DNA from 3 places in the Rhizobium sp. M1 genome. Region 2 is predicted to be linked to each of the others. Evidence: predicted binding sites of a transcription regulator. Region 2 holds the regulator's gene; each other region holds the start of a gene.
What was found. Region 2 encodes LexA, which represses DNA repair genes until DNA is damaged. Its sites were predicted from a motif close to TGTTCNNNNTGTGTTCNG; they were not measured.
Positions count from the first base shown of each region.

Region 1: the regulator LexA is predicted to act here: its motif matches at 7,258-7,275, upstream of CO655_RS02590 (PA0069 family radical SAM protein).
Region 3: the regulator LexA is predicted to act here: its motif matches at 8,309-8,326, upstream of CO655_RS21245 (DNA recombination protein RmuC).

Region 1 covers NZ_NWSW01000002.1:89,313-98,889, reverse strand. Annotated here, with positions in the region: gene CO655_RS02635 (Nramp family divalent metal transporter) at 1-137, shown strand, start outside; gene CO655_RS02630 (methyltransferase) at 177-974, opposite strand; gene CO655_RS02625 (DUF2007 domain-containing protein) at 982-1,209, opposite strand; gene CO655_RS02620 (polyprenyl synthetase family protein) at 1,318-2,334, shown strand; gene CO655_RS02615 (tetratricopeptide repeat protein) at 2,466-4,301, shown strand; gene CO655_RS02610 (4-(cytidine 5'-diphospho)-2-C-methyl-D-erythritol kinase) at 4,359-5,270, shown strand; gene moaB (molybdenum cofactor biosynthesis protein B) at 5,270-5,821, shown strand; gene CO655_RS02600 (hypothetical protein) at 5,925-6,245, opposite strand; gene CO655_RS02595 (glycosyl transferase) at 6,686-7,204, opposite strand; gene CO655_RS02590 (PA0069 family radical SAM protein) at 7,344-8,501, shown strand; gene CO655_RS02585 (ribonuclease HII) at 8,667-9,356, shown strand.
Region 2 covers NZ_NWSW01000034.1:54,363-63,939, forward strand. Annotated here, with positions in the region: gene lpxA (acyl-ACP--UDP-N-acetylglucosamine O-acyltransferase) at 1-229, shown strand, start outside; gene CO655_RS26800 (LpxI family protein) at 233-1,114, shown strand; gene lpxB (lipid-A-disaccharide synthase) at 1,111-2,280, shown strand; gene gltA (citrate synthase) at 2,316-3,605, opposite strand; gene CO655_RS26815 (ComEC/Rec2 family competence protein) at 3,897-6,329, shown strand; gene lexA (transcriptional repressor LexA) at 6,310-7,029, opposite strand; gene CO655_RS26825 (VOC family protein) at 7,225-8,121, shown strand; gene kdsA (3-deoxy-8-phosphooctulonate synthase) at 8,118-8,963, shown strand; gene eno (phosphopyruvate hydratase) at 9,104-9,577, shown strand, end outside.
Region 3 covers NZ_NWSW01000021.1:90,549-100,125, reverse strand. Annotated here, with positions in the region: gene rpoN (RNA polymerase factor sigma-54) at 132-1,691, shown strand; gene raiA (ribosome-associated translation inhibitor RaiA) at 2,296-2,871, shown strand; gene ptsN (PTS IIA-like nitrogen regulatory protein PtsN) at 2,946-3,410, shown strand; gene CO655_RS21255 (methyl-accepting chemotaxis protein) at 3,486-5,825, opposite strand; gene CO655_RS21250 (ribokinase) at 6,068-6,967, opposite strand; gene CO655_RS21245 (DNA recombination protein RmuC) at 7,053-8,276, opposite strand; gene CO655_RS21240 (globin-coupled sensor protein) at 8,480-9,577, shown strand, end outside.

The sequences.
Region 1 (9,577 bases), on a different contig from region 2:
TCGTGATGTTCACCGCCAGCAAGGCCAAGATGGGCGAACTTGTGGCGCCCCGCTGGCTGAGCGGCATCGCCTATGTGATCGCCGTCGTCATCGCCGGGCTGAACGTCAAGCTGCTCATTGACTTCGTCACCGGCTAGAACAGGATGTCGTCCGAAAACCGCTCACACTTTTCGGCATCATGCTCTGGCCGCTGAGGATCGAAGCCGGGCATAGGCCGCCCGGCCATTGTTGAAATCGTCGACGAGAGGGGAGAACTTGTGGCTCCCCTCTTCGTGCATGAAGAGCGGCGCGCGCAGCGACAGCCGCGCCCGCGATCCCTTGATCGCAGTCACCAGAATGCGCACGGCGTTTTCACGCTCGCGCGGATGGATGGCTGTCATTTCGATGCCGCCGAAGCGCCGGCCGCAGGCATCGATGATCTCGGCGATCGACTGGGGCCTGGCGATCAGCGACAATTGTCCGCCCGGGATCATGATGGCGCCGGCCGTGCGGATCCAGCTTTCGAACAGGCCGTCGGTCATCGCATGGGCTTCGGCCTTCAGCGCATCGGGCGTGCGCCGGTCGCCGGCATCGTTGAAGGGCGGGTTCATGATGACGTGGTGGAAGCTCTCATCGATGAGGCCGGCATCGTTGCGCGCCTTGGCGGTCAGCGCCACATCCGCCTCGACGACGCTGACGCGGCCGGCGAGATGGGCATTTTCGGGCAGGAGGATGCTGCGACGGGCATAATCGGCCATCTCGGCCGACCGCTCGAACAGCACCACGTGCGCATTGGTGAGGCGCGAGGCAACGGCAAGCCCGGCCGCACCGGCGCCGGCGCCGAGATCGGCCACCCTGACCGGGCGGTCGTCGGCAACGAGGGCGGCAAGCAGCATCGCATCCATGCCGGCGCGATGGCCCCTGCCCTTCGGCTGCACCAGATGAAAGGCGCCGCGATGGAAGGCATCGATGGTTTGGGCAGGCTCCCCGGTCATCCCACCCTCACCTCCTGTCGCGCAATTCGCCGCCGAGACCGGCGTCGATGAGGATGCGGCGGGCCTGGTCGGCCATCTCCTCGTCCACCAGCAGCCGGCGCGGCAGCATGCCGAGCGAGCCTTCCAGCACGCTCATGCCCTGATCGGCGATGAAGCAATGAATGCCCGCATCCTTCATCAGGCTCTCGGCATAGGAGAGCAGAACGGGGTCGTTGGCGCGGATAAGTTCATGCATTTGCCGTCATTTTCCTTCCAATTTCGCCGTGCGCGACAATTCACCTCTTGCCGCGTCCATCGCCCCTTTCTATTGTCAGCTGCAATGAATGAACAGGAGTCCGGGTCGTTGGGCGTGGTCATACCGCTTGAAGAAAGCAAAAACAAACTGGCATCCATAAAGCCGTTGGTCGATCTCACCAGGGCGGATATGGAGCGGGTGAACCAGCTCATTCTGTCCAAGGCCGGCTCCGACGTGCAGATGATCCCCGAAGTGGCGAACCATCTGATCTCGTCCGGCGGCAAGCGGCTGCGGCCGATGCTGACGCTGGCGGCCGCTTCGCTGTTCGATTACAGGGGCGAAAATCACGTCAAGCTCGCCACATCGGTCGAATTCATGCACACGGCGACGCTGCTGCATGACGACGTCGTCGACGAAAGCGACCTGCGCCGCGGCAAATCGACGGCGCGGATGATCTGGGGCAACCAGGCCAGCGTGCTGGTCGGCGACTTTCTGCTCGGCCAGGCCTTCCGCATGATGGTCGATGTCGGCTCGCTCGATGCGCTCGACGTTCTGTCTTCCGCCGCCTGCATCATCGCCGAAGGCGAGGTGCTGCAGCTTTCCGTCGCCAAGAACATGGAGACGACCGAGGATGATTACCTCGCCGTTATCCGCGCCAAGACGGCCGCTCTCTTTGCCGCCGCCGCCGAAGTCGGGCCGATCGTCGCCGAGGCCGGCCGGTCCGGCCGCAACGCGCTGAAATCCTACGGCATGAATCTGGGGCTCGCCTTCCAGCTCGTCGACGACGCGCTGGATTACGGCGGCAAGGCCGCCGATCTCGGCAAGAATGTCGGTGACGATTTCCGCGAAGGCAAGATCACGCTTCCCGTCATCCTCGCCTATCGCCGCGGCACGCAGGACGAACGCGCCTTCTGGCGCGATGCGATCGAGGCCGGCAACAGCAGCGACGCCAATCTGGAAAAGGCCCTCGGGCTGATCACCAAATACGGCACGCTCAGCGACACGATCGGCCGGGCGGTCCATTATGGCACGATCGCCCGCGACGCTCTGGCGCCGCTTCCCGATACGGTATGGAAATCCGCCCTGATGGAAGTGATCGATTTCTGCATCGAGCGCGTCAACTGACCAAACGTTCTCGATTGCAGGCTGATTTTCTTGCGGCGCCGCTTCAAAAAAGCCATCCTGTTATGAATCAGTGATCACAACTGATTTGCGACCGGCATCATGGCCGGGCGCTCTCGAAGAAAGGTTTCCTCATGCGGCAGAGAATTGCCATCCGTCTTCTTACGAGCGCAGCATTGGCGGCTGTTCTTTCGCTCGGCGTCGTCGCCGGCGTGAACGCCGAGGATGCGGCCAAGACGGCGGGCGATGCCGGCAAAACCGAGACCTTCGATGCCGATAGCGTCACCACCTTCTCCGGCGCCTTCCTCGCCGCACGCACGGCCGATGTCGATCATGATTATGAAACCGCGATCGCGCTCTACAAGAAGGCGCTGCTGATCGAGCCCGGCAATCCGGAGATCCGCCAGCGGCTGATGATTTCGCTGCTGCTCAACGGCGACATCAAAGAAGGCGTCAAATATGCCAACGACCTGAAGGGCGATCCCTCCGTCGAGCGCATCACCACGATCGTGCGCGGCATGGATGCCGTGCGCCGCGACGACTACAAGACCGCCGAATCCATCCTGAAGTACAAGGGCCCGAACGATCTCGACCGGATGATGAACGACCTGCTGCTTGCCTGGGCCCGCGTCGGCGCCGGCCGCGGCAAGGAAGCGCTTTCCATGGTTCAGAAGATGAAGGGACCGGACTGGTTCCGCATCTTCCAGAATTACAATGCCGGCGCGATCGCTGTCGTCACCGGCGACGTGAAATCCGCCCGCCAGCACCTGAACGACGCCGTGCTCGACAAGGAAGGCGGTGCGACGGCGCCCGACACCTTCATGCGCGCGGTGATGGCGCTTGCCCGCCTCGAAGCGACACAGGGCAACAAGCAGAAGGCGCTCGACGCCGTGTCGGTCGGCGACAACCTGCTGCCGAACTACGCGCCGCTGAACGCGCTGCGCGACAGCATCGAAAAGGGCGAGAAGCAGGAGCAGCAGGTCAAGACCGCTGAAGAAGGGGCTGCCGGCGTGCTGTTTTCGGTCGGCGGCGCGCTGAACCGCGACGGCGCCGAGGACATCGTCTCGCTCTACCTGCAGACGGCCAAAGCACTCGACCCGAACAGCGCCGATACGCTGGTGCTTCTCGGCGGCATCGCCGAGAAGCAGAACCAGATGGACCGCGCCATTGCGCTCTACAAGAAGGTGCCGGAAAATTCGCCGATGCGGCGCATCTCCGAGCTGCAGCTCGGCCTTGCCCTTGCCCAGGGCGGCAAGGTGGACGAAGCGCGCAAGCACCTGCAGGCGCTGATCGCCTCCGATCCGAAGGACATCCGCAGCTACCTCGCCTATGGCAGCGTGCTCTCCGATGCCAAGGACTATGAGGCGATGGCCGCCAATTACGACAAGGCGGTCGAAGCGATCGGCCCCATTGCCGGCCGCGCCAACTGGAGCGTCTTCTTCCAGCGCGGCATCGCCTATGAGCGGCTGAAGAAGTGGGACCAGGCCGAACCGAACTTCCGCAAGGCCCTGGAGCTTAATCCCGACCAGCCGCAGGTGCTGAACTATCTCGGCTATTCCTGGATCGACATGAACCGGAACCTCGACGAAGGCCTCGGCATGATCAAGAAGGCCGTCGAGCTTCGCCCTGACGACGGCTACATCATCGATTCGCTCGGCTGGGCCTATTTCCGCCTCAACCGCTTCGACGATGCCGTCGACGAACTGGAGCGGGCCGCACAAATCAAGGCCGGCGACGCGACGATCAACGACCATCTGGGCGACGCCTATTGGCGCGTCGGCCGCAAGCTCGAGGCCGTCTATCAGTGGAACCGGGCGCTCGCCTCCGAGCCGGAAGCCGCCGAAATTCCGAAGATCAAGGACAAGGTCGCCAACGGCCTGCCTCCTGCAAGCGACGATGCCAAGGCGGCCGACAAGAAGCAGCCGGATCCGGCGCCCGTCACCCCGCCGCCGGTCGACAAGAAATCCTGACGGGCGGCAAACATGCCTGAAGAGGGCCTGGCCGAGGGTGAATCAAAGAAATAGAGCATGATGTCGTCCGAAAACCGCTCACACTTTTCGGCATCATGCTCGGGCGTCACCGAAGAGGCGCGCGCGAAGATCAACCTCGCCTTGCATGTGACCGGCCAGCGGGCGGACGGCTACCATCTGCTCGACATGCTGGTGACCTTCGCCGATTGCGGCGACCGGCTGGGCTTTCTGCCTGCACAGGCCGACGCTTTCACGCTGTCTGGCCCTTTCGGCAAGACGCTTGCCGGCGACGGTGGCACCAACCTGGTGTTGCGGGCCCGCGATCTCCTGCGCGAACAGCTCGGCGCCCTCGCCTTCCCTGTGCATATCCACCTGCAAAAGAACCTGCCGATCGCCTCCGGCATCGGCGGCGGCTCGGCCGATGCGGCCGCGACACTGCGCGGACTGATGCGGCTCTGGGGCATGGACTTGCCGGTAGAGGCGCTTGCCGGCCTCGCGCTGAAGCTCGGCGCCGATGTGCCGATGTGCCTTGAAAGCCGGCCGCTGATTGCCCGCGGCATCGGCGAAAGGATCGAAGCCGTGCCTGAGCTGCCGGCCTTTGCCATGGTGCTCGCCAATCCGCTGAAGGGCGTTTCGACGCCCGAGGTCTTCCGCCGGCTGGCGGCAAAGGACAATTCGGCCCTCAGCCTTGCTGCCGGCCTGTCCGGGACTTCCGGCTGGCTGACGGCGATCGGCTCGGCCCGCAACGATCTGGAGGCGCCGGCGCGCGAGCTGGTGCCGGAGATTACAATGATCTCGCAGATGCTGCAGGCCCATGGCGCGCTCATCACCCGCATGTCCGGCTCCGGCGCCACCTGCTTCGGCATTTTTACGAGCATGGCGGCGGCGCGCGAGGCGGCGTCAGCTCTTCACGGCGAGCGGCCCGACTGGTATGTCCAGGCGACGGAAACGGTTTCGGGAGGCATGTAATGGCAGGTCTGGACGAAAAGCGGCCGTTTATCGCCGTCGGCATCGCTGTCCTCACCGTCTCGGATACCCGCACGCCGGAAACCGACAAATCCGGCGATACGCTGGCGGCGCGGATCACCGAAGCGGGTCACCGGCTGGTCGAGCGGGCGATCGTGCCTGACGACCGCGACAAAATCGCCGCGCAGGTCAAGGCCTGGACCGAGCGGGGCGACATCGATGTCGTCATCACGTCAGGCGGCACCGGCTTTACCGGCCGCGATGTGACGCCGGAAGCGCTGGAGCCCTTGTTCGAAAAGCGCATGGACGGCTTTTCCGCCGTCTTTCACCGCATCTCCTACGAGAAGATCGGCACGGCGACGATCCAGTCGCGCGCCACGGCAGGTGTCGCCAATGCCACCTTCATCTTCGCCCTGCCGGGCTCGCCCGGCGCCTGCCGGGATGCCTGGGACGGCATCCTGAAGGGGCAGCTCGACTACCGCAGCACGCCGTGCAACTTCGTCGAGATCATGCCGCGTCTCGACGAGCATCTGAAACGCGGCGCACAGAAATAGAATTTCGCGAGAAGCCAATCCGAACGATCGCGGCGCGCTTTAGCCCTTTGTTTTTATGCATGTCGTTGTCGCTGAACCGCTGCACACTTCCGGGCGACATGCATTAGTTAGAGGTCGTAAGGCCCGGCAGAGACGGCATCGTTTCCCAGCTGTCACCCGACAGCAGGATGCAGCTGATGCCGTGAACATCCGTGACGACGAGCGTCCAGGTGCCGCTTTCGGCGGCGTAGACCTCCAGCACGGCGTTCTGGTTGACCAGCCCGACCGCCGTCAGCTTCTCAGCGAAATTCTTGTCCAGGAATTTGACGACGTCGGACCGGCCTGCGCAACTGAGCATCGCCTGCGATGCTGCCGAATGCGGATGCGCGATCATCAACGTCGCCGATATGACGGCCACAAGACCGTAAAGCATATGGCGGATCATGACGCACCTCCTTTCGCCGGAACCCGGCAGAAGAGGAGATTTTCGCCGACCTGTTCTGCCGTCCACCGGCATTCATGGCCATCCGTTGCGAAGCGCGGCGCTTCGGCGGCGCCATGAGCGAATTATAGCGCGAAATCTGATTGGGCGCCATTTTTTGCGTGATCTGGGGATGCTTCTGCGAAGGCGCTCCGCCTCTTAGAGAAAACCCCTCCCCAACCCCTCCCCACAAGGGGGAGGGACTAAGCTGTAGCGCCCGACGGCAACCAAAAGGAGAAGTCTTGCTGGCTGTTACCGTTCGCCGGATGGTTACGATGGAGGGTAACGTGAAGCGGTGCGGCAGTTAGCCCCTCCCCCTTGTGGGGAGGGGTTGGGGAGGGGTTTAGGGCGGGTCCCAACCGGACAGTCATGAACCAAGCCCAGACATAGTGAAGCGTAGAACCCTACCGCGCCGAGCGCGCCACCCAGGAAGGAATCAATTCGCTTGCGAGTTTACGCAGCTTCCGGCCCTTGGCGAAATCGGCAAGGCGCATGCCGCTCCGGGCGGCGGCCAGCGCTTGGCTCTTCGGCATCAGCAGGCCAAGTTCCAGCGGCGGCGCAGCGCGGCCGATGCGCTCGAAAAACGGGCGCCGGTAGCCGCGCGAGGCGGTGAAGCGCGCCGGCAGTTTGTTGAGCGCGATATATTCGGCAATCTCGTCGATCCAGCCCGACTGCGGGCGTGCACCCGGCTCGACGAAAAGCAGCCAGTCGCCGCGGGCGGACGCGACGATGTCCTTGATATCCCAATGCGAATGAAACCGGCAGCCGGCCGCGTCGGCGACCCGCGAGGTGCCGTCGCGCGAGCCGTGATCGAGGACGACCACATCGCCGACGAGACCCTCCACTGCGCCTGCCACCAGGACCGATAGGGTCTGGGCCAGCTCGGATTCCTGATCCTGACATTCGAGAACAACCGTCAACATTGCCTAGTCATAATGCGCCGCACAAATTTTTGCCAGCGGCGTTTTCCGTATTTTGTTCTTGCATTGTTCTCATTTTGCCGATAGGAATTTAATCATCAAAACGGGCGGAGGCGATCGCCTCCCGCCGCGGGAGAATCCGATGAGAGAGCAGTCCCTGGCAGGGCAGGCCGCATTCGCGCCTGCCAATACGGCAGATATTGCCGATGCGATGATCGTCTCCTCCGGGCTGAGGGTCGAGGTCGACCGGCGGCGCGGGCGCGGCGCTGGACTGAACCCGACCGGCCGCTTCGAGGCGCTGCAGCGGGAGACCTTTGATGACGGCTGGCAGACGCTGGAAGAGCTTCCGCCGTTCAAGACCGAGGTGCAGATCGAAAAGCCGCGCACGGCCATCACCCGCAACGAATCGCCCGACATCGGCTTCGACCGCTCGATCAATCCCTATCGCGGCTGCGAGCATGGCTGCATTTATTGTTTCGCCCGGCCGACACACGCCTATATGGGGCTTTCGGCGGGGCTCGATTTCGAGACGAAGCTGTTCGCCAAGCCGGATGCGGCCAAGCTGCTGGAGCGGGAGCTCGCCAAGCCCGGCTACAAGGTGCGGGCGATCGCGATCGGCACCAATACCGACCCCTATCAGCCGGTCGAGAAGGAATGGCGCATCATGCGCGGCATTCTCGAGGTTTTGAACAAGGCGAACCATCCGGTCTCGATTGTCACCAAGTCGGCGATGATCCTGCGGGATCTCGACATTCTGCAGGAGATGGCGGTGAAGAACCTGGTGCGCGTCGGCATCTCGGTGACCACGCTCGACCGCAAGCTTGCCCGGACGATGGAGCCGCGCGCCGCCACGCCGCCGCGTCGGCTGGAGACCATTCACACGCTGTCGGAAGCAGGGATCCAAACGGCCGTGATGGCCGCGCCGCTGATCCCGGCGCTGAACGATCACGAGCTGGAGCGCATCCTCGAATCGGCCAAGGCGGCCGGCGCCGTCGAGGCGAGCTATGTCATCCTGCGGCTGCCGCTTGAGGTCAGCCCGCTCTTCCGCGACTGGCTGTTGCAGCATTATCCCGATCGTTACCGGCATGTGATGTCGCTGGTGCGCTCGATGCGCGGCGGCAAGGATTACGACGCTGAATTCGGCAAGCGCATGAAGGGCGCCGGTCCCTATGCGTGGCAGATCGCCCGGCGCTTCGAAATGGCGGCAAGGCGTTTCGGCCTGACGCGGCGCGGTCTGCCGCTGCGCGACGATCTGTTCGTGCCGCCTGATGGCAGCGGCGTCCAGCTGTCGCTGCTCTGATTTATAGAATTTGCGCATCGGCCGATCGAGAAACCGCCCTGTTTTCGAGCCCGAGCGCAATTCCCGCGGATGGCCCTGACCGCCACCATCCGCCGGACCGTCCCCGGCCGCCGCCCTGATCCGGGGACTTGCGGGAAATCGGGTTGGCGTGCGAGGTTCAGCCGCATGAAACCTCGCACGCCACCCGATTCTCCCCTGCTTTTCGACACGGCTCCGCTCGTGCCGGATTTCCGCCTGGAACTCAAAGCCCGCAAGGCCGGCCACTGGCCGGTCGCCGGCGCCGACGAGGCCGGCCGCGGGCCGCTCGCCGGGCCGGTCGTCGCCGCCGCCGTCATCCTCGACCCGAAGCGCATCCCCGAGGGCCTCAACGATTCCAAGCAGCTTTCGGCGCAGCGGCGCGAGGAGCTGTTCGTGCAGATTCTCGCGACCGCGACCGTCTCGATCGCCTCTTCCAGCTCGACGCGCATCGACGAGACGGATATCCGCAAGGCAAGCCTCGACGCCATGCGCCGCGCCATCTGCAGTCTTGCCGTCCCGGCAAGCTACGTCCTGACGGACGGGCTCGACGTGCCGCCCGGCCTCGATTGCCCCGGCCAGGCCGTGGTCAAGGGCGACGCCCGCTCGGTCTCGATCGCCGCGGCCTCGATCGTCGCCAAGGTGACGCGCGACCGGATGATGGCCCGCGCCCACAATGTCTTTCCGGATTACGGCTTTGCCGCGCATGCCGGCTACGGCACGGCACAGCACCGCGCCGGCATCGAGAAACACGGCCCCTGCTCCCTGCACCGGATGAGTTTTCGGCCGTTGCGCAAGGGCGAGGACGGGCCTGAGACGGATGAGTTGATACCGGAATAGGACTTGGCTTCAGACTGCCGAGGGCCTGCCCCTCATCCGCCTGCCGGCACCTTCTCCCCGCTCGCGGGGCGAAGGGACAAGCCGCGCCCGCTTCCTCAAACCTCAACGCCGCGTTTGGCACGTCCCCTCGCCCCGTTTACGGGGCGAGGGTTAGGGTGAGGGGCAGTCTTTGGCGCCAGGCCACAGCCGCTGCGCGCACACCTCGGACCAAATAAAACGAC
Region 2 (9,577 bases):
TGGTCTCAATGTCGTCGGCATGACGCGCGCCGGCATCGACCGCGCCGTCATCCACAGGGTGCGCCGCGCCTACAAGGCGATCTTCGAGGGAACGGCCTCCGTGCGTGAGAACGCCGCGGCCATCCGCGAGGAATATGCCGATTGCGCAGAGGTGATGCAGATCCTGGATTTCATCGCCGCCGAAAGCGACCGCGCCCTGTCCTCGCCGACTCGAGGTCAGAAGGGCTAGCCCGTGGCTTTATCAGGCGACACCGCGGCGGGCCGGCTGGCGATCATCGCCGGCGGCGGCCTTCTGCCTTCCTACGTCGCGGAAGCCGCACGCGCAGCAGGCGAAAATCCTGTTATCGTCGCCCTGAAGGACGAAAGCGACCGGCGTTGGGAAGGCTACGACCACGCTATAATCGGCATCGGCGATTTCGCCGCCCTCAATAGTCTTCTCAACCGTTATGGCATCGGCCGCGTGGTGATGTCGGGCAGCGTGCGCCGCCGGCCGGAATGGCGTGAGGTGCGCCCGACGCTGCGCATTCTGATGAAGGTGCCGGCCGCGATCCGCACCCTGCTTTCCGGCGGCGACGATACGGTCCTGCAGATGGTGATCCGGCTGATCGAGGGAAATGGCCGGCGTGTCGTCGGCGCCCATGAGATCGCCCCCGACCTGCTGGCTTCCGTCGGTCCGCTTGGCGCCGTGGCACCCGGTGACGAAGATCGGCGCGATATCAGCCGTGCTGCCGAAGCCGCCGAGATGCTCGGCCGGCTGGATGTCGGGCAGGGCGCCGTCAGCATCGGCGGGCGGGTTGTCGCGCTGGAAGGTCTTGAGGGCACCGATGAGATGCTCGACCGTGTCGCCGGGCTCAGAGCCGCCGGGCGCATTTCGACGCGCCGCCGCGGCGTGCTCGTCAAGCTCTGCAAGCCGCAGCAGGATATTCGCGCCGACCTGCCGGCCATCGGCGTTTCCACGGTGCTGAACGCCGGTAAAGCCGGCCTTGCCGGTATCGCCGTCGAAGCCGGCCGCTCGCTGGTGCTCGATCGTGCTGCCGTCATCCGCGCCGCCGACGAGGCCGGACTTTTCGTCTGCGGCATTGATCGCGGTCTTCCGGAATGGGGGCTGGAATGACCGGCGCGCCGCTGAAGATTGCCGTCATTGCCGGTGAGGTGTCGGGCGATCTCCTCGGCGCCGACCTCATCGCCGCGCTGAAGCGCATCCATGGCGGACCGGTGGAACTTGTCGGTGTCGGCGGGGAGGGTCTGCAGGCGGAGGGCTTGCGATCCCTGTTCGATTTTTCCGAACTGTCGATCATGGGCATCACCCAGGTGCTGAGCCGGCTGCCGAAGCTGTTTGGCCTGATCCGCCGGACAACGGCTGAAATCATCGCCGCAAGGCCTGACATTCTGCTCATCATCGACAGCCCGGATTTCACCCATCGCGTGGCAAAGCGTGTCCGCACGGCGCTGCCGGATTTGCCTGTCGTCGATTATGTCTGTCCGAGCGTCTGGGCCTGGAAGGAATATCGCGCCGAGCGCATGCTTGCCTATGTCGATCACGTGCTCGCCGTCCTGCCTTTCGAACCGGCGACGATGCAGCGCCTCAAAGGCCCGGCAACGACCTATGTCGGGCATCGCCTGACCGCCGACCCTGCGCTCCTGGAGACCCGACGCCTGCGTGCGGGAAGACGGCCCGGCAACGGCACAATCCTGCTTCTGCCCGGCTCACGCTCCTCGGAAATCCAGAAGCTCCTGCCGCATTTCGAGGTGGCGGTGAGCGAACTTGTCGCCCGCAATGGACCGATGTGCTTCATCCTGCCGACGATGCGACACAAGGAAGGGCTTGTGCGCGAATTGACGGCGAAATGGGCGGTAACGCCGGAGATCGTTGTCGGCGCGGAAGCAAAGTGGAAGGCTTTCGTCGAGGCCGATGCAGCCATGGCGGCATCCGGAACCGTTATTCTCGAACTGGCGCTCGCCGACGTTCCCGTCGTCTCCGCCTACAGGGTCGACTGGATCATGCGGCTGCTGACATCGGGCATCAAGACCTGGACAGGGGCGCTGCCGAACCTGATTGCCGATTACGCGGTCGTGCCGGAATATCTGAACGATGTCGTTCGCGGCGCAAGCCTCGCACGCTGGATGGAAAGGCTGTCGGCCGACACTTACCAGCTCAAGGCGATGAAGGAAGGTTATGAGCTCATCTGGCAGCGCATGCAGACTGAAAAGCCGCCGGGCGAATATGCTGCCGAAATCCTGCTCGACGTGCTGAAAAAGAAAAAACCCGGTCGTTTCTGACCGGGTTTTCTTTTGAGCCGATTGGTCTGAAGCGATCAGCGCTTCGAAACCGGGATGTAGTCGCGCTTCGGTTCGCCGACATAGAGCTGGCGCGGACGGCCGATGCGCTGCTCCGGATCCTCGATCATCTCGTTCCACTGCGCGATCCAGCCGACGGTGCGGGCAAGCGCGAAGAGCACGGTGAACATGGTCGTGGGGAAGCCCAGCGCCTTCAGCGTGATGCCGGAATAGAAGTCGATGTTCGGATAGAGCTTCTTCTCGATGAAATATTCGTCGGTGAGCGCGATGCGCTCGAGCTCCATCGCCACTTCGAGCAGCGGATCGTCCTTGATGCCGAGTTCGCCGAGTACTTCATGCGTCGTCTTCTGCATGATCTTGGCGCGCGGGTCGTAGTTCTTGTAGACGCGGTGGCCGAAGCCCATCAGGCGGAACGGATCGTTCTTGTCCTTGGCGCGGGCGATATATTCCGGAATATGATCGACGGTGCCGATCTCGTTCAGCATGTTGAGTGCTGCTTCGTTGGCGCCGCCATGCGCGGGGCCCCACAGGCAGGCGATGCCGGCCGCGATGCAGGCGAACGGGTTGGCGCCCGACGAACCGGCGAGGCGGACGGTCGAGGTCGACGCGTTCTGCTCGTGATCGGCATGCAGGATGAAGATGCGGTCCATGGCGCGGGCAAGCACCGGGTTGACCACATATTCCTCGCAGGGAACGGCAAAGCACATGCGCAGGAAGTTCGATGCATAGTCGAGGTCGTTCTTCGGGTAAACGAAGGGCTGGCCGATATGGTACTTATAGGCCATGGCGGCCAGCGTCGGCATCTTGGCGATCATCCGCAGGCTGGCGACCATGCGCTGATGCGGATCGGTGATATCGGTCGAGTCGTGATAGAAGGCCGACAGCGCGCCGACGCAGCCGCACATGACGGCCATCGGATGCGCATCGCGGCGGAAGCCGGTGAAGAAGCGGCTCATCTGCTCGTGCACCATGGTGTGATGCGTGACCCGATAGTCGAAGTCCTTCTTCTGCGCGGCCGTCGGCAGTTCGCCGTAAAGCAGGAGGTAGCAGACCTCGAGGAAGTCGCCATGTTCGGCGAGCTGCTCGATCGGGTAGCCGCGGTGCAGCAGCACGCCTTCGTCGCCGTCGATATAGGTGATTTTCGATTCACAGGATGCGGTCGAGGTGAAGCCCGGATCGTAGGTGAAGGAAGCGGTGTTCTTGTAGAGAGCACCGATATCGATGACGCTTGGACCGATCGTGCCGCTTTTGACGGCGAGGTCGACTGATTTGTCACCGATTTTTATTGTTGCGCTTTGATCCGTCATGCTGATCCTCCGAAATGTCGGTGGCGCCACAAAAGCGCCATAGGGGTTAAGCGTCCTTACCGATAGCTATATGATCGCGAAGCTAATGCCAAGTTACCGTGACGGCATTTTGTGCATTGCGGCATCACCTTTTAGGCACTGCAGCGATGAGCGGCACGCATAGCGGAAACCGATGATTCGACTGGTCTTTTCGCATTTGCGATTTTCGCTCGTATTTCAATCGATTATGCTTGCCGGATTTGCCCGGAGGTTGCATTCTGGGTGCCTGGGCAGGGTAAGTTCGGGCGGCGCATGCAGGAATTGACGACAGTCGAATTGCGGCCGCAAGCGGGCGTCGGTCTTGCCGATCCGGCCGATCTTCCTGCCCCAGCTGTGGTGATGCGGCCGGCGAGAACCCAGTCCGCGATGTCGTTGCGCCACCGGCTGCCGGCGGCAATGAGACAAGCGCTGCGTGCTGGCGGCCGGATGCTGAGCGAGGAGGCCGACCACGGCCGCCTGCTCCTGTTCTCGCCGGTCTTCCTCGGCGCCGGCGCGGCATACTGGTTTCTTGCTGCAACGGATTTTCCGCTCCTTCCATCGTTGCTCTGCCTGTCGGTACTGATGCTTGCGGTGCTCGTCGCCGGTCGCAGCCGGCCCGCCTTGCGGGCAACGCTTATGGCGCTTGCCCTCGTGGTATGCGGCATGCTCTGCGCGCGGCTCGAAAGCTGGCGGGCCTCGACTGTCATACTCGATTCATCCGTGACGACGACGGTGATAGGCCGCGTCGAGCGGCGCGAAGGCGACGATCGTAGGCGGTGGCGTTATGTTCTTGCCGTCACCGGCACCGAGGCGCCACAGGTGAAGCGGCCGCCGAGGCGTATAACCGTGATCGCCCGCGGCGCCGATACGCCTTTCGAGATCGGTGACGTCATCACCGGCCGAGCACGGTTGACGCCGCCGGCGGGGCCGGCGCTTCCCGAGCTCAACGACTTTTCCTTCGGTGCCTATTTCGATGGCATCGGCGCCAACGGCTTCTTCTACGGTGCGCCCGAGAAAGTCGATTCGCGGGCAGGCCCGCAGCCTGCGAGATCGACGTCCGAAGCTCTGCTCGAATGGCTTTACCAGTTGCGCAGCGGCATCGGCGATCGCATACGCTCGATCCTGCCCGGCGACACAGGCGCTTTTGCCGCTGCTCTGGTGACTGACGAGCGGCGCGCCATCTCGAAGGAAACGACGGAGGCGCTGCGCCAGTCCGGCCTTGCGCATATCGTGGCGATCTCGGGCCTCAACATGGCGTTGTCGGCCGGCATCTTCTTCGTCGGTTTCCGGATGCTGCTCAGCCTCGTTCCTGTTGTCGCTCAAGCCTATCCGACAAAGAAGCTCGCCGCGGCCGGCGCGCTCCTCGCCGTCACGGCCTACTTCCTGATCTCAGGATTCGGGGTTTCGGCCGAACGCGCCTTCATCATGATGGCGATCATGCTGATTGCCGTCTTCTTCGATCGGCCGTCGATCAGCCTGCGCAATGTCGTTCTCTCGGCGCTCGTCATCATCGCCATTTCACCCTCCGAAGTCTTGGGTCCGAGCTTCCAGATGTCCTTTGCCGCGACTTTGGCACTGGTATCGGGCTACCAGCTGTGGAAGGACCGGCGCGTCCGGGAAAACCCGTTGCTGAAGCTGCCGGTCCTGCGGCCGGTCGTGGCGGTCGCCGGTTTCCTCGGCGGCGTCTTCCTGACCTCGTTGATCGGTGGCTTTTCCACGGCGCTGTTTTCGATCGAGCATTTTCATCGCCTGACCGCTTATGGCCTGCCGGCAAACCTTGCGACGATGCCGATCATCTCCTTCATCGTCATGCCGGCCGGGCTGCTGGCTATGTTGCTCATGCCGTTCGGTCTGGACGCTCCGCTCTGGAAAGTGGTCGGCTTCGGCCTCGATCTGGTGATTGCGGTCGCCAAGACGGTGTCCGGCTGGGGCGGCGACATCGGCCTCGGCCGCTTGCCCGCCTGGTATTTCGCGGTCGCCGTGGCAGGCTTTCTGCTGCTGACGCTGCTCCGCACCCGGTTGCGCCATGCCGGCACATCGATCCTCGCCGTTTCGACGCTCATCCTGCTGATTCTGCCAGGGTCCCGGCCACCGGATCTGGTGATTTCCGAGGATGGTGGTCTGGTCGCGCTTGTCGCGACGGAGGCCATGGCTTCCAACCGTGAAAACCCGCCGGACTTCATCTTCGACCAGTGGCAAAGAGCGCTGGTCCTGCCGAGGCACCACCCGCCGAAGATGCTGGATGGTCCTGCCATCCCGCCACCGGGTGAGGACCGCCGCGTCAGGCTGTCCCGCGACCAGCAGAATGACGCGAGGGCGGCGATGGCGACCGCCGCAGCCGGCGGTGAGACAAATCGGTTTTCCTGCGTGAAGAAGGCCTGGTGTATAGCCAGGCTCGGCAATGGCCATGTCGTCGCCGTCATCGACAACGCCGCCTATCTCGGCCCGGCCTGCGACGCCGGCGAGATTGTCGTGACCGCGGTGCGCCTGCGTTTCGACCGTTGCCGCTCGGGTGCGACACTCTTCACCGGCGAGACGCTGCGTAGGACCGGTTCCGTCGAACTGCGTTTTGCACAGGAGGGATTCGAGGTCGCAACCGCATTCGATGCTTTGTCGCGTCCATGGATGCGCCATCGAGCCTATGATTGGCGCAAAGACAGTTTTACCGAAACCGGCCCGTCCGCTGTCAGTGATAACGGCGAATGAGGCCGACCAGCTTGCCCTGCACCTTGACCCGGTCGGGCCCGAAGATACGGGTCTCGTAAGCCGGGTTGGCGGCTTCGAGGGCGATCGAGGCACCCTTGCGGCGAAAGCGCTTCAGCGTCGCTTCCTCGTCGTCGACCAGCGCAACGACGATATCGCCGGGACTTGCGGTGCTGCCGTTGCGGATGATCACCGTGTCGCCGTCGAAGATGCCGGCGTCGATCATCGAATCGCCCTTGACCTCCAGCGCATAATGTTCACCCGAGCCGAGCATGTCTGAGGGAACGACGATGTCGTGCGTGTTGTTCTGGATCGCCGAGATCGGAACACCGGCGGCGATCCGGCCCATGACCGGCACGGACACAGTGTTGCCGTTGTCGGCGATCGGCTTTGCGGCAGGGGGGGCGGCGACCGGCTGGGGCTTGCCGAGGCTGCCTTCGATAACGCTCGGTGAAAAACCGCGGCGCGGCTGAAGACTGGGGCTATAGGCCTCCGGCAGCTTGATCACTTCCAGGGCCCGGGCCCGGTTCGGTAGGCGGCGAATGAAACCACGTTCCTCCAGCGCCGTGATCAGTCGATGAATGCCGGATTTCGAGGCGAGATCCAGGGCATCCTTCATCTCGTCGAAAGAGGGCGGAACGCCGGATTCCTTCATGCGCTCATGAATGAAAAGGAGAAGCTCCTGTTGTTTGCGCGTGAGCATCGACGTCAGACCCCGTGATTGAAACAAATCCAGAACAGACACTATATGTTCCATATGTGTTCCGCAAGTAGCTAAATTTCCGTAAAACTTCGCGCCAACTCGTCGAGATTTTTATTTTCATTCGCCGGATTGGCGCACATGTCTTGCATTGAGGGTGGTGCTGTCGCACATCTCTGGCGTGTCAGGAGGGATATCATGATCGCACATTCCGCCAAACCGCACCCGCTGGATCATGTCGTGCTGCCCGTCGTCAATATCGACCTGGCGCGCGAAAGGCTCGGCAAGCTCGGCTTTACCGTCGCCGCCGATGCGCGCCATCCGTTCGGAACGGAAAATGCCTGCGTCTTTTTCGCCGACAAGACCTATATCGAGCCGCTCGGCGTGGCGAGTGTCGAGGAGAGCGAGACAGCGGCCCGCCACGGCAATGTCTTCATCGCCCGCAATCGCGCCTTCCGCTTCCGCTGCGGCGAGGAGGGACTTTCGGCGTTGGCCTTCCTCACCGAGGATGCCGGCCTCGATCATCGGCGATTCGTGGGTAGCGGCGCGAGTGCCGGCGAGATGTTGCAGTTCAGCCGGCCGATGCGGATGCCGGACGGTTCGGAAAGCGTCGGCAGCTTCAAACTGGCCTTTTCAGGAGATCTGCGCGCGCCCGACTTCTTTCTCTTCACCTGTCAGCGCATCAATTCGTTCCCGGCCGGTCGTGCCGCTCTGGAGACGCATGCCAATGGCGTGACCGGCATTGCCGAGATCGCCCTTTGTTCGCCGGAGCCGGCTGCATTTGCCGCCTTCGTTGGTCTTGCGGTCGGGCAGACGGTGGTGGAGAAAACCGGTTTCGGCATGAAGATCGCGGCATCCAATGCCAAGATCAGCCTGATGACGCCGGAAGGGCTGGAGGCCTATTTCGAGCTTGTCGTTTCCGCCGCCGATCGTGGCCTGCGCGGTCAGGCAATCCTCTTCACCGTCACCGATCTTGCCGTGACAGAAGCGCATTTGGCTGCTAACGGAGTGACATACACACGCAAGAACAATCGCATTCTGGTGAAGCCCACGCCCGGGCAGGGCGCGCTTTTTGCCTTCGAGGAACCACGATGAGCACTGATACCAATTCCGAGGTCAAGATCGGCGAAGGCGAAGGCCAGGTCACCTTTTCCAATACCGGGCGCCTGTCGCTGATTGCCGGCCCCTGCCAGATGGAGAGCCGTGACCACGCCTTCATGGTCGCCGGTACGCTGAAGGAGCTCTGCGCAAAGCTCGGTATCGGCCTCGTCTACAAGAGTTCCTTCGACAAGGCGAACCGCACCTCGCTCTCGGCAGAGCGCGGCATCGGGCTTGAAAAGGGCATGGAGGTCTTCGCCGACCTGAAGAAGGAATTCGGCTTTCCCGTCCTGACCGACGTTCACACCGCCGAGCAATGCGCCGAGGTGGCGGAGGTGATCGACGTTCTGCAGATCCCCGCCTTCCTCTGCCGCCAGACCGATCTTCTGATCGCCGCTGCCCGGACCGGCCGCGTCGTCAACGTCAAGAAAGGCCAGTTCCTCGCCCCCTGGGATATGAAGAACGTCCTGAAGAAGCTCAATGCCAGCGGCAATCCGAACGTGCTGCTGTGCGAGCGCGGCGCTTCCTTCGGCTACAATACGCTGGTTTCCGACATGCGCTCGCTGCCGATCATGGCGGCGATGGGCGCGCCCGTCATTTTCGATGCGACCCATTCCGTCGCCCAGCCGGGCGGGCAGGGCGAATCCTCGGGCGGTCAGCGCGAATTCGTTGAAACGCTGGCGCGCGCAGCCGTGGCGACGGGAATTGCCGGCGTCTTCCTCGAAACCCACCAGGACCCTGACAACGCGCCGTCCGACGGCCCGAACATGGTTTATCTCAAGGACATGCCGCGCTTGCTTGAGAAGCTGCTTGCCTTCGACGCGGTCGCCAAGGCTTGATGTTCAACAGGCTGACATGATCGTGGTTTAGGCCACGTCAGAACGCTGCCTCGCAGGCGGGAATTGCGGCATTGTAATTTGCCCGCCTTCGATTATGACAGGCTTCGAACGATTGATCACCCACCGAGCAGGAAGAACCCATGACTGCAATCACCGATATCATCGCCCGCGAGATTCTCGATAGCCGTGGCAATCCCACCGTCGAAGTCGACGTCTACCTCGAAGACGGCAGCATGGGCCGCGCGGCCGTTCCCTCTGGCGCCTCGACGGGTGCCCATGAGGCGGTCGAGCTGCGCGACGGCGGCAAGCGCTACCTCGGCAAGGGCGTCGAAAAGGCGGTCGAGGCCGCCAACACCGAGATCTTCGACGCCATCGGCGGTATCGACGCCGAAAACCAGATCCAGATCGACAACATCATGATCGAACTGGACGGCACCCCGAACAAGTCGCGTCTCGGCGCCAACGCCATCCTCGGCGTGTCGCTCGCCGTCGCCAAGGCTGCCGCCCAGGCCTCCGGCCTGCCGCTCTATCGTTATGTCGGCGGCGCTTCGGCGAGCCTGCTGCCGGTGCCGATGATGAACATCATCAACGGCGGCGCTCATGCCGACAATCCG
Region 3 (9,577 bases), on a different contig from region 2:
CACCTTGCCGCTTAGTTCCGCTTGACCAAATGAGATAAAAAAGCAATTTTTGGGCCAACTTGGTTTCCGTGGCCTGAGGCGTTAACTGGACGCGGTTTCCCGGAGGAATTGAGGGGAGTTTCGCGTCCGTCATGGCACTGTCCGCCAATCTTTTCCTGCGCCAGAGCCAGTCCCTGGTGATGACACCGCAACTGATGCAATCCATCCAGTTGCTGCAGATGACGCATTTCGAGCTCAGCCAGTTCATCGCCCAGGAAGTGGAAAAGAACCCGCTGCTCGAATTCCCATCGAATGACGGCGAGGGCGGCGACGACCGTGGTGCCGGTGAGGACGAGCAGTTTGGCCAGCCACCGGAGGATGCCGGCTCGGACGACGGCGCCGACAATCGCGCCGAGGCGCTCTCCAGCGACTGGTACGACAATGGCGGCAGCGAAAGCACCGGCCGGCTGAACGACGAGCTCGACGCCAATTATACCAATGTCTTTCCCGATGACGGCGCGCCGCAGCGCCTCGATGCGCCGGAACTTGTCGGCCAGTGGAAGTCGATGCCGGGCAGCGCCGAGGGCGCCGATTATGATCTCGACGATTTCGTCGCCGGCCAGCTGTCGCTGCGCGACCACCTCGCGCAGCAGATCCCCTTCATCCTGCCCGATATGACCGACCGGCTGATCGCGCAGAATTTCGTCGATCAGCTCGATGATGCCGGTTATCTGCAGACCGATCTCGTCGAGACCGGCGAGCGGCTCGGCACGAGCCTCGAACAGGTCGAACACGTGCTTGCCGCCCTGCAGACGCTCGATCCACCGGGGGTTTTCGCCCGCAGCCTCGCCGAATGCCTGGCGATCCAGCTCAGGCAGAAGGACCGCTACGACCCTGCCATGCAGGCGCTGGTCGACAATCTCGAACTGCTGGCGCGGCGCGATTTCGCCACGCTGAAGCGGCTCTGCGGCGTCGACGAGGAAGACCTTCTCGACATGCTCGGTGAGATCCGCCAGCTCAATCCGAAACCCGGCAGCGGTTTCGAGGTGGGTGTTTCCGAAGCGATCATGCCCGATGTCGTCGTCAGGCCGTCGGCAGACGGCGGCTGGCTGGTCGAGCTCAATCCGGATACGCTGCCGCGCGTGCTGGTCAACCAGTCGTATTTTTCGCGCGTGACCAGGAACGGTGAGGATCATGCCTTCCTGTCCGAGTGCCTGCAGAGCGCCAACTGGCTGACGCGCAGCTTGGACCAGCGGGCGAAAACCATCATGAAGGTGGCAAGCGAGATCGTCCGCCAGCAGGATGCCTTCCTGCTCAACGGCGTCGACCACCTGCGGCCGCTGAACCTGAAGACGGTCGCCGAGGCGATCAAGATGCACGAATCCACCGTCAGCCGCGTCACCTCGAACAAATACATGCTGACGCCGCGCGGCCTCTTCGAGCTTAAATATTTCTTCACCGTGTCGATCAGCGCCGTCGAAGGCGGCGACAGCCATTCGGCCGAGGCCGTGCGTCACAAGATCCGCGCCCTGATCATGCAGGAGAGCCCGGACGCGGTGCTCTCCGATGACGATATCGTCGATATGCTGAAGAAGGGCGGCATCGATCTCGCCCGTCGCACGGTGGCGAAATACCGGGAAGCGATGAACATCGCCTCCTCGGTCCAGCGCCGCCGCGAGAAGCGGGCGCTCGCCAAGGTCGCGGGCTTCTGACGCGGGTCTCATCCAGGCGCCGGGTTCGACCGCATCGCCAGCCATATCAGGTGTCACCACACCGCTCTCCGGCTAAATTTGGTGGACTTGTTGCACGGTGTTGATTCTATTGCGTATCAAACGTTTCTCAGCGCTTTAGACAATTCAATTGTCGCTCTAAGAGGTCGCCGCCCGCCACCAGCCAGGTCGAGCCGCGGACCTCGACCCCGGTAGGTCAGGGTGAGAGGCAGCCGTCGACGCCAACCGGACAGCAGTGGTGTCACTGCAATAATGATACCCGTAGGGCGGCACAGCTTAAGCGCGAAGCGTTGAAGGCCATCGAAGCGGTGATCGTCGGGAGCGCCTGTCGGCAAGGAATCCTCCGCACGTTCCCCGCGCATCGCCGCTGGCCATTTTCCGCCCTATTGACTTTTTGGTAAGCTCTGGCTAGAAGCCCGCCGCAATCGACGCCGTGAGCGCCTTTTGAAGTTATCCCCATCATCCCAAGGGCACCGAGGACCCGCAGGCCCACGCCGATCTTGCTTGAGATTGCGCGAAGTGCTTGGATGAACCTGAGGCTTGGCGTAAACTGATACCCGCAAACGACCATAAGAAGGGAAACTCCATGAGTGTGCGTGTATCCGGGAAACATATGGAAATTGGTGAATCCTTCCGTCAAAAGATCGAGGACCAAATTGGTATGGCCATCACGAAATACTTCGACGGGGGGTATTCCGGCCAGGTGACCGTCGAAAAGGCGAGTTCTCGTTTCTCGGCAGATTGCAAGCTTCATCTCGACAGCGGAGTGGTGCTGCATGCCGCCGGCGAAGCAACCGATCCCCAGCTTGCCTTCGACGCCGCTTCCGAGCGCATCGAGAAGCGTCTGCGCCGCTACAAACGCAAGCTGAAGGACCATCATGCCGGAAACCACCTGAATGGTTTTGCAGAAGTCTCCTACACGGTCATGGACTCCGTTCCTGATCACGAGGATGAAATTCCCGACGATTTCGCCCCGGCGATCGTCGCTGAAAGCACGAAGCAGCTGAAGACCATGTCGGTCGCCACCGCCGTGATGGCGCTCGACATGACCGACGAGCCGCTTCTCCTGTTCCGCAGCCCCGGCAAGGAACATCTGAACATTGTTTACCGTCGCCACGACGGGAATATTGGCTGGATCGATTCGGCCAATATCAAAGGCTGAGATCAGGGCGGTGAGCGGCGGTATCGCCGCCGCTCCCCCGCATCATCTGATCCCGGCGACAGAAGGAAAAAGAAATGGCATTGGCAGATTTGCTCCATCAGGATGCGATCATTCCCGCCCTCAGAGTAAATTCCAAGAAACAGTTGCTTCAGGAATTGGCGGCACGAGCCGCAAGGATCACCGGGCTCTCCGAACGGGAGATCTTCGACGTCATCCTGCAGCGCGAACGCCTGGGCTCGACCGGCGTCGGCAACGGTATCGCCATTCCCCACGGCAAGCTGGTGAACATTCATTCGATCGTCGGCATCTTCGCGCGGCTGGAGCAGCCGGTCGATTTCGAAGCGCTGGACGACCAGCCGGTCGATCTCGTCTTCCTGCTTTTGGCGCCGGAAGGCGCGGGCGCCGATCATCTCAAGGCGCTGTCGCGCATCGCCCGCGTCCTGCGTGATCATGATCTCGTGGCAAAGCTGCGCGCCACCGATTCCGCCTCTGCGATCTACGCCTTCCTCAACGAAGAGCAGACCTCGAACGCGGCCTGAACCACTTCTATTCCTGATAAAAAAGGCGCCTGATTTCGCAGGCGCCTTTTTTCATCATAGAACGGAACGGAACGATCAGAACTCTTCCCAGCTGTCCTGCGCCACGGCGGCGGAACCGCGCGACGGCGCGGCCGGTCGGCGGGCTGCCGGGACGGCGGCCCGAGGCGAGGCGGCTGGGGCAGCCGGCGCCCGCATCTGCTGGGCGACGGCGGTGAGCTGAGCAGCGTTGCCCGAACCGGAGACCCGGAAGCGTGTGGCGAGCGCCTTCAGCGTCTGCGCCTCGTCGTTGAGCGCCACGCTGGCGGCGGTCGCTTCCTCGACCATCGCCGCGTTCTGCTGCGTCACCTGGTCCATCTGGTTCATGGCCTGGTTGATTTCCTTGAGCCCGACCGCCTGTTCGCTGGCCGAAGCCGAGATCTGCCGGATGAGGTCGTTGATGCCCATCACCTGTTCGGCGATCTTGTGCAGCGTGCCGCCGGCACGCCCGACGAGATCGACGCCTTCCTTGACCTGGACGGCCGAGGTGTTGATCAGCGTCTTGATCTCCTTGGCGGCGTTGGCCGAGCGCTGCGCGAGTTCGCGCACTTCCTGGGCGACGACGGCAAAACCCTTGCCGGCCTCGCCGGCGCGCGCCGCCTCGACGCCGGCATTCAGCGCCAGCAGATTGGTCTGGAAGGCGATCTCGTCGATGACGCCGATGATCCGCGAGACCTCCGTCGAAGACTGTTCGATCCCCTGCATCGAGGCGATCGCCTTCTGCACCACCTCGCCGGACCTTTCGGCATCCTGGCAGGCGAGGCTGACGTTGTCGGCCGCCGTGCGGGCATTATCGGCGCTGGAATCGACCTGCGCGGTGAGCTCGTTGAGCGCCGCCGCCGTCTCCTCCAGGCTGGCCGCCTGCTGTTCGGTGCGCTTGGCGAGATCGGAGGCGCTGTTGCTGATCTCGCCGGTGCCCGAGCCGATATTGGCAACGCTGAGGGTCATGGTGTTGATGGTCTCTTCGAGGCTTGCAAGCGCCGCGTTGAAATCCTGCTTCAGCTTGCCGTATTCGCCGGGGAAGTCGTCGCTGATGCGGTGGCCGAGATTGCCCCGCGACAGCTCGGAAAGGCCGGCGCCGACAATCGAGACGATACGGCGCTGCAGCGACACCGATTCCTGGCGTTCCGATTCCGAGCGGCCGCGCTCGGCCTCGGCCGCCTGCCGTTCTCTGGCAGCCTCGTCTTCGAGACGCTTGGTGTCGGCGAGTGTAAAGCGGAAACCTTCGAGCGCCTTGGCGACCGAACCGACCTCGTCGCTGCGATCCTGGGCTGCGACCGGCTCGCCATAGTGGCCATCGCTGAGCGTCTTGACGCTGGCGACGAGCCCCCCGAGTGGCCGCTGCACCAGCGAACGGACGGCGAAATAGAGCGCGAGCATGACGGCGCCGAGCACGATCAGGCCGTTGATGATCATCATATAGGTCTGGTCTTTGACCGGTGCGTTGATGGCGGCATGCGGGACGTCGACGAGCACGACCCAGGTGGCGTTGACGCCGGGAACGGCGAAGGGATAGACGACCCGGTCGAAGGGATCGAGGCCGTCATAGGTCAGGTTCCTGACGAGGCCGGGCTCTTTGCTCGACAGCGCCGCCTTGACGATGTCGGCGCCTTCGCCGTCATATTGCTTGGTCATCAGGTCGGGGATCGGCGCGACGATCCAGTTGCCGGCCTGCGACAGCAGCGTCACGCGGCCGGAGCCGAAAGGATGCAGTGCCTGCAGCTTGTCGGTCAGCGACTTCAGCGAGATGTCGACGCCGCCGACGCCGATCATCTTACCATCAGACATGACGGGATAGGCGATCGAGGTCAGCAGCGTCGGAACGTCGGTGCCTTCGGCCATGTAAGGCGTCGTGATCGCACCCTTGCCGCTATCGGCGGCAAGCTTCCACCATTCGGCAGTATAATCTTCGTCGAAAGTCGAATACTGGACGCCGCCATCCTTGGTCTTCGACCAATAGGGCGTGAAGACGCCGTTCTTGTTTCCGCCCTCGTCCTTGTTGTTGGCGAACTCGGTGCTCTTGCCGTCAAACGCGCCGAGCTTCTCGCAGAACCAGCTGCCGAAGGCGAAGGCATTCTGCTCGATATTGGCCTTCAGGACGTTGATGACGCCCTTGCGATCGAGCGACTTGCCTTCATGGGCGCGGCCGATGACACCGGTCATGCTGCGCGCGGCGCTGGCAAGTTCACCGACATTGGCGGCGATCTCATTGGCGATCGATTTCGCCTCGAGATTGGCCTGATCCATCGTCAGCGTCTGGACGCGGTCCCGGGTCTGGCCGATGAGGAAAAAGTTCGAGACGATCAGCACAAGCGCGATGGCGATGCCGGTGATGACGATGAGCTTCGCCGCAAGCGATTTCATTCGAAAAATGAACATGGAGTCCTCGGGCATGGGATGCGCCGAACGGGCATTCTCCGGCGCAGGAGCGAAGGCATCGCCCCGTCATGGAGCAGCCGAATGAGCCGCGGATCCGCAAGCGCGACGATCCGGCGATCACGAGGAAGATCGCCGGAAATACCTTAAATTTGAATGAAACTCGAATGGTCGAGGCAAGGAAAACCGCAGAAATTCCCTCAAAACTAACGGGTTTTCTCGGCGGCTTCGCAAAGAGACTGAAACTATATTCTGTCCGCGACGTCCTTGCTTGACGGGATCGATGGCTGCGCTCCCGCCTTGAGGCATGCGAGCGAGCCGGCGACGGCCGCCCGGCGCAGCGCGGTGGGAAAATCGAGGCCGTCATCGAGACTTGCGGCGAAATAACCGCAGAAGGTGTCTCCCGCCCCCACCGTATCGACCGGATCGATTTTCAGGCCTTGCGCCCTGGAAATGACCCCGTCGCGGATGGCGATGACGCCATCGCCGCCGAGTGTGACGATCAGCGTCTGGCCGGTCTCCTGGTGCAGGCGGTGAAGGGCTGCCTCGCGTGCTTCGGCGTCCATGCCGTCCTGTCCGGCGAGCCGCTCGAACTCGGTTTCGTTGGCGATGACGATATCGGCCAGGCGCCCCAGACGCGGCGCATCGGGGATCAGCGGCGCGAGGTTGAGGATGCTGGTGATGCCCTTGGCGCGGCCAGCCGACAGTGCACGTTCGACGGCATCGACCGGCACTTCGAGCTGCAGCATCAGGATATCGCCTTCGTTCATCCTGCCGACCGCCGTCTCGGCATCGCCAGCTGTCACCAAGCCGTTGGCGCCGGGGACCACGGCGATCATGTTCTCACCATCGCCGCCGACGAGGATCAGCGCCGTGCCTGTGGGACCGTCGACATGCTTGACCAGGGAGAGGTCGGTTCCGGCGTCATCGAGCAGGGCGAGTGCGTCGGCGGCAAAACCATCCTTGCCGACGGCGCCGGCCATATGCACATAGCGGCCGGCGCGGCGGGCTGCCAGCGCCTGATTGGCGCCCTTGCCGCCGGCGGCCGTGGCAAATCCGTTGCCGGCGACCGTCTCGCCGGGCTTCGGCAGGCGCGCGGTCGTGGCGATGAGATCCATGTTGATGGACCCGAAAACTGTGATCATGAGGATGTCCCGTCCTTTGGAACACGCGGGCGACGTCATGTTCCAACTCTTGTATGAAATGCGGGGCAGACACTGCCCGAAGCGGTCACTCCTCGTCAACCACCCGAAGCTTGAGAAGACCGGTGCGGCTTTCCACCGATTTGGCCGGGGTCTCGCCGTCGCGGGCCGGCCTGGCATCGCCGCCCGCCTCGAATTCCAGCGCTTCGATCCTGGCGCCGCGCCTGGTGAGCTTGTCGGCTGACGTGACGACCATGTCGACATCCTTCTGCGCCATGGCGAAATGGCCCTGCAGCTTGCGCACCCGCTCGTCGAGGCGGCCGAGATCGTCCATCAGCAGCGCCACCTCGCCCTGGATCAGATGCGCCTGCGCCCGCATGCGCTGGTCCTTGAGCACGGCCTGGATAACCTGGATCGACAGCATCAGCAGCGACGGCGAGACGATGACGATGCGCGCCCGGTGCGCCTTCTGCACCACCGGCTCGAAATTTTCGTGGAGCTCGGCAAAGATCGATTCGGACGGCACGAAGAGAAAGGCGGTATCCTGGGTTTCTCCCTGGATCAGGTATTTCTCGGCAATATCCCTTATATGGATCTCCATGTCGCGGCGGAACTGCTGGCCGGCGAGCTTGCCGGCCTCGGGGCTGCCGGCGTCGCGAATGGCGTTCCAGGCCTCGAGCGGGAATTTCGCGTCGATGACGAGCGGCGGCGCGCCGTTCGGCATGCGGATCGTGCAGTCCGGCCGCGAGCCGTTGGACAGCGTCTGCTGGAAGGCGTAGGCGCCCATCGGCAGGCCGTCGGCAACGATCGTCTCCATCCGCGACTGGCCGAAGGCGCCGCGCGTCTGCTTGTTGGAAAGGATCGCCTGCAGCCCGACGACGTCCTTGGCGAGCGTCTGGATATTGTTCTGCGCCGCATCGATGACCGCCAGCCGCTCCTGCAGCCGCTGCAGGTTTTCATGCGTCGATTTGGTCTGCTCGGTGATCGTTGAGCTCATGCGCTGCGACATGCCGTCGAGGCGTTGGTTGATCGACTGGTTGAGTTCGCTTTGCCGCGCGCCGAAGACCTCGGCCATGGCCGTGATGCGGCCCTGCATCTCCGCCTGGATTTTCAAAAGCTCGGCCATGCGCATCGCACTTTCCCTGGCGCGCAGATCCGCCTCCTCCGCCTGTTCGCGGCGAAGGCTGGCGGCGCGCAGAGAAAGGACGATCACCAGCAGGATGAGGGCTGCAAGAACGCCGCCGGCCAGCGCCAGCATGGCCGGGCTGATCGAGGCGACGGAAGCTGCGAGCGATTCGGAAATGACGGTCATGGCGCAACCATAACAGAAGATGCGGCAAGATATAGATCAAAACGTGAACGAAATCGGCGCTCCTCAATATCTCTGGAGGCCGCCGCGCCTTGCCGGCCAACGCGGAAAATCGCGGCCGGATTTAACGATTGCTCAACCATATTCGCCAAAAGCTGTGACGCAGAATTCCCTCCCGCGCCGTCGCGCCAAATACAGAGATACCCATGACATCCCAGCAGACCGACAGCGCGCTCAAGCAGCGTCTCGATTTCATCGAACTGGACGAGGCGGCGCGCAAGTCGATGCGGGAGCTGCGCCCTGTGATTGCCGAGCTGATCGGCGGCGCCCTCGATAAATTCTACGCCAAGATCGCCAGGACTCCCGCTGTCTCGAGCTTCTTCACGGACAGGAACCATGTCGGCCATGCCAAGAAGCGGCAGCAGGATCATTGGGCCAATCTTGCAAGCGGTGCGTTTGATGAGCGCTATGTCGAAGGCGTGACTGCCGTCGGCCGCACGCATGCCCGCATCGGGCTGGAGCCGCGCTGGTATATCGGCGGCTATGCCATCGTCATGTCCGAGCTCGTCAAGGGCATCATGGAGAAGCAGTGGCCGTCGGTCTTCGCGCGCCAGCAGGGCAGGCAACTGGCCGAGAAGCTGTCCGCCGTCATCAAATCAGGCATGCTCGACATGGATTATTCCATCTCGGTCTATCTCGAGACGCTGGAAGCCAAGCGCCGTGCGCTGGAAGAGGAGCGCGCCAAGGCGCAATCCGACCAGGCCATCGCACTGGAGCAGCTGCGCCGCGGCCTGGAAGCACTGTCGAACGGCGATCTCGAAGCCACTTTGCCATCCGACCTGCCGGGTGATTTCAGGCAGATGGCCGAGGATTACAACCGCGCCGTCAGCGCCCTTCGCCAATCCTTCGCATCCGTGCGCGACACGTCGGGCCAGATCATGAGCGGTGCCGACGTCATTTCCAATGCGACGAACGACTTGGCGCTGCGCACCGCCCAGCAGGCAGCCGGCGTCGAGGAAAGCTCGGCCGCCCTGCAGCAGCTTTCCGTCAGCGTCGGCCAGACCGCCGCCAATGCCGAAAAGGCTTCCGGCGCCGTGCGTGAGACACAGCAGAAGGCGAAGAATTCAGGTGAACTCGTCACCAGCGCCGTCTCGGCGATGGCCGGCATCGAAAAATCCTCGACCGAAATCTCCAAGATCATCGGCGTCATCGACGAGATCGCCTTCCAGACCAATCTGCTGGCGCTGAATGCCGGCGTCGAAGCGGCGCACGCCGGTGATGCCGGCAAGGGCTTTGCCGTCGTC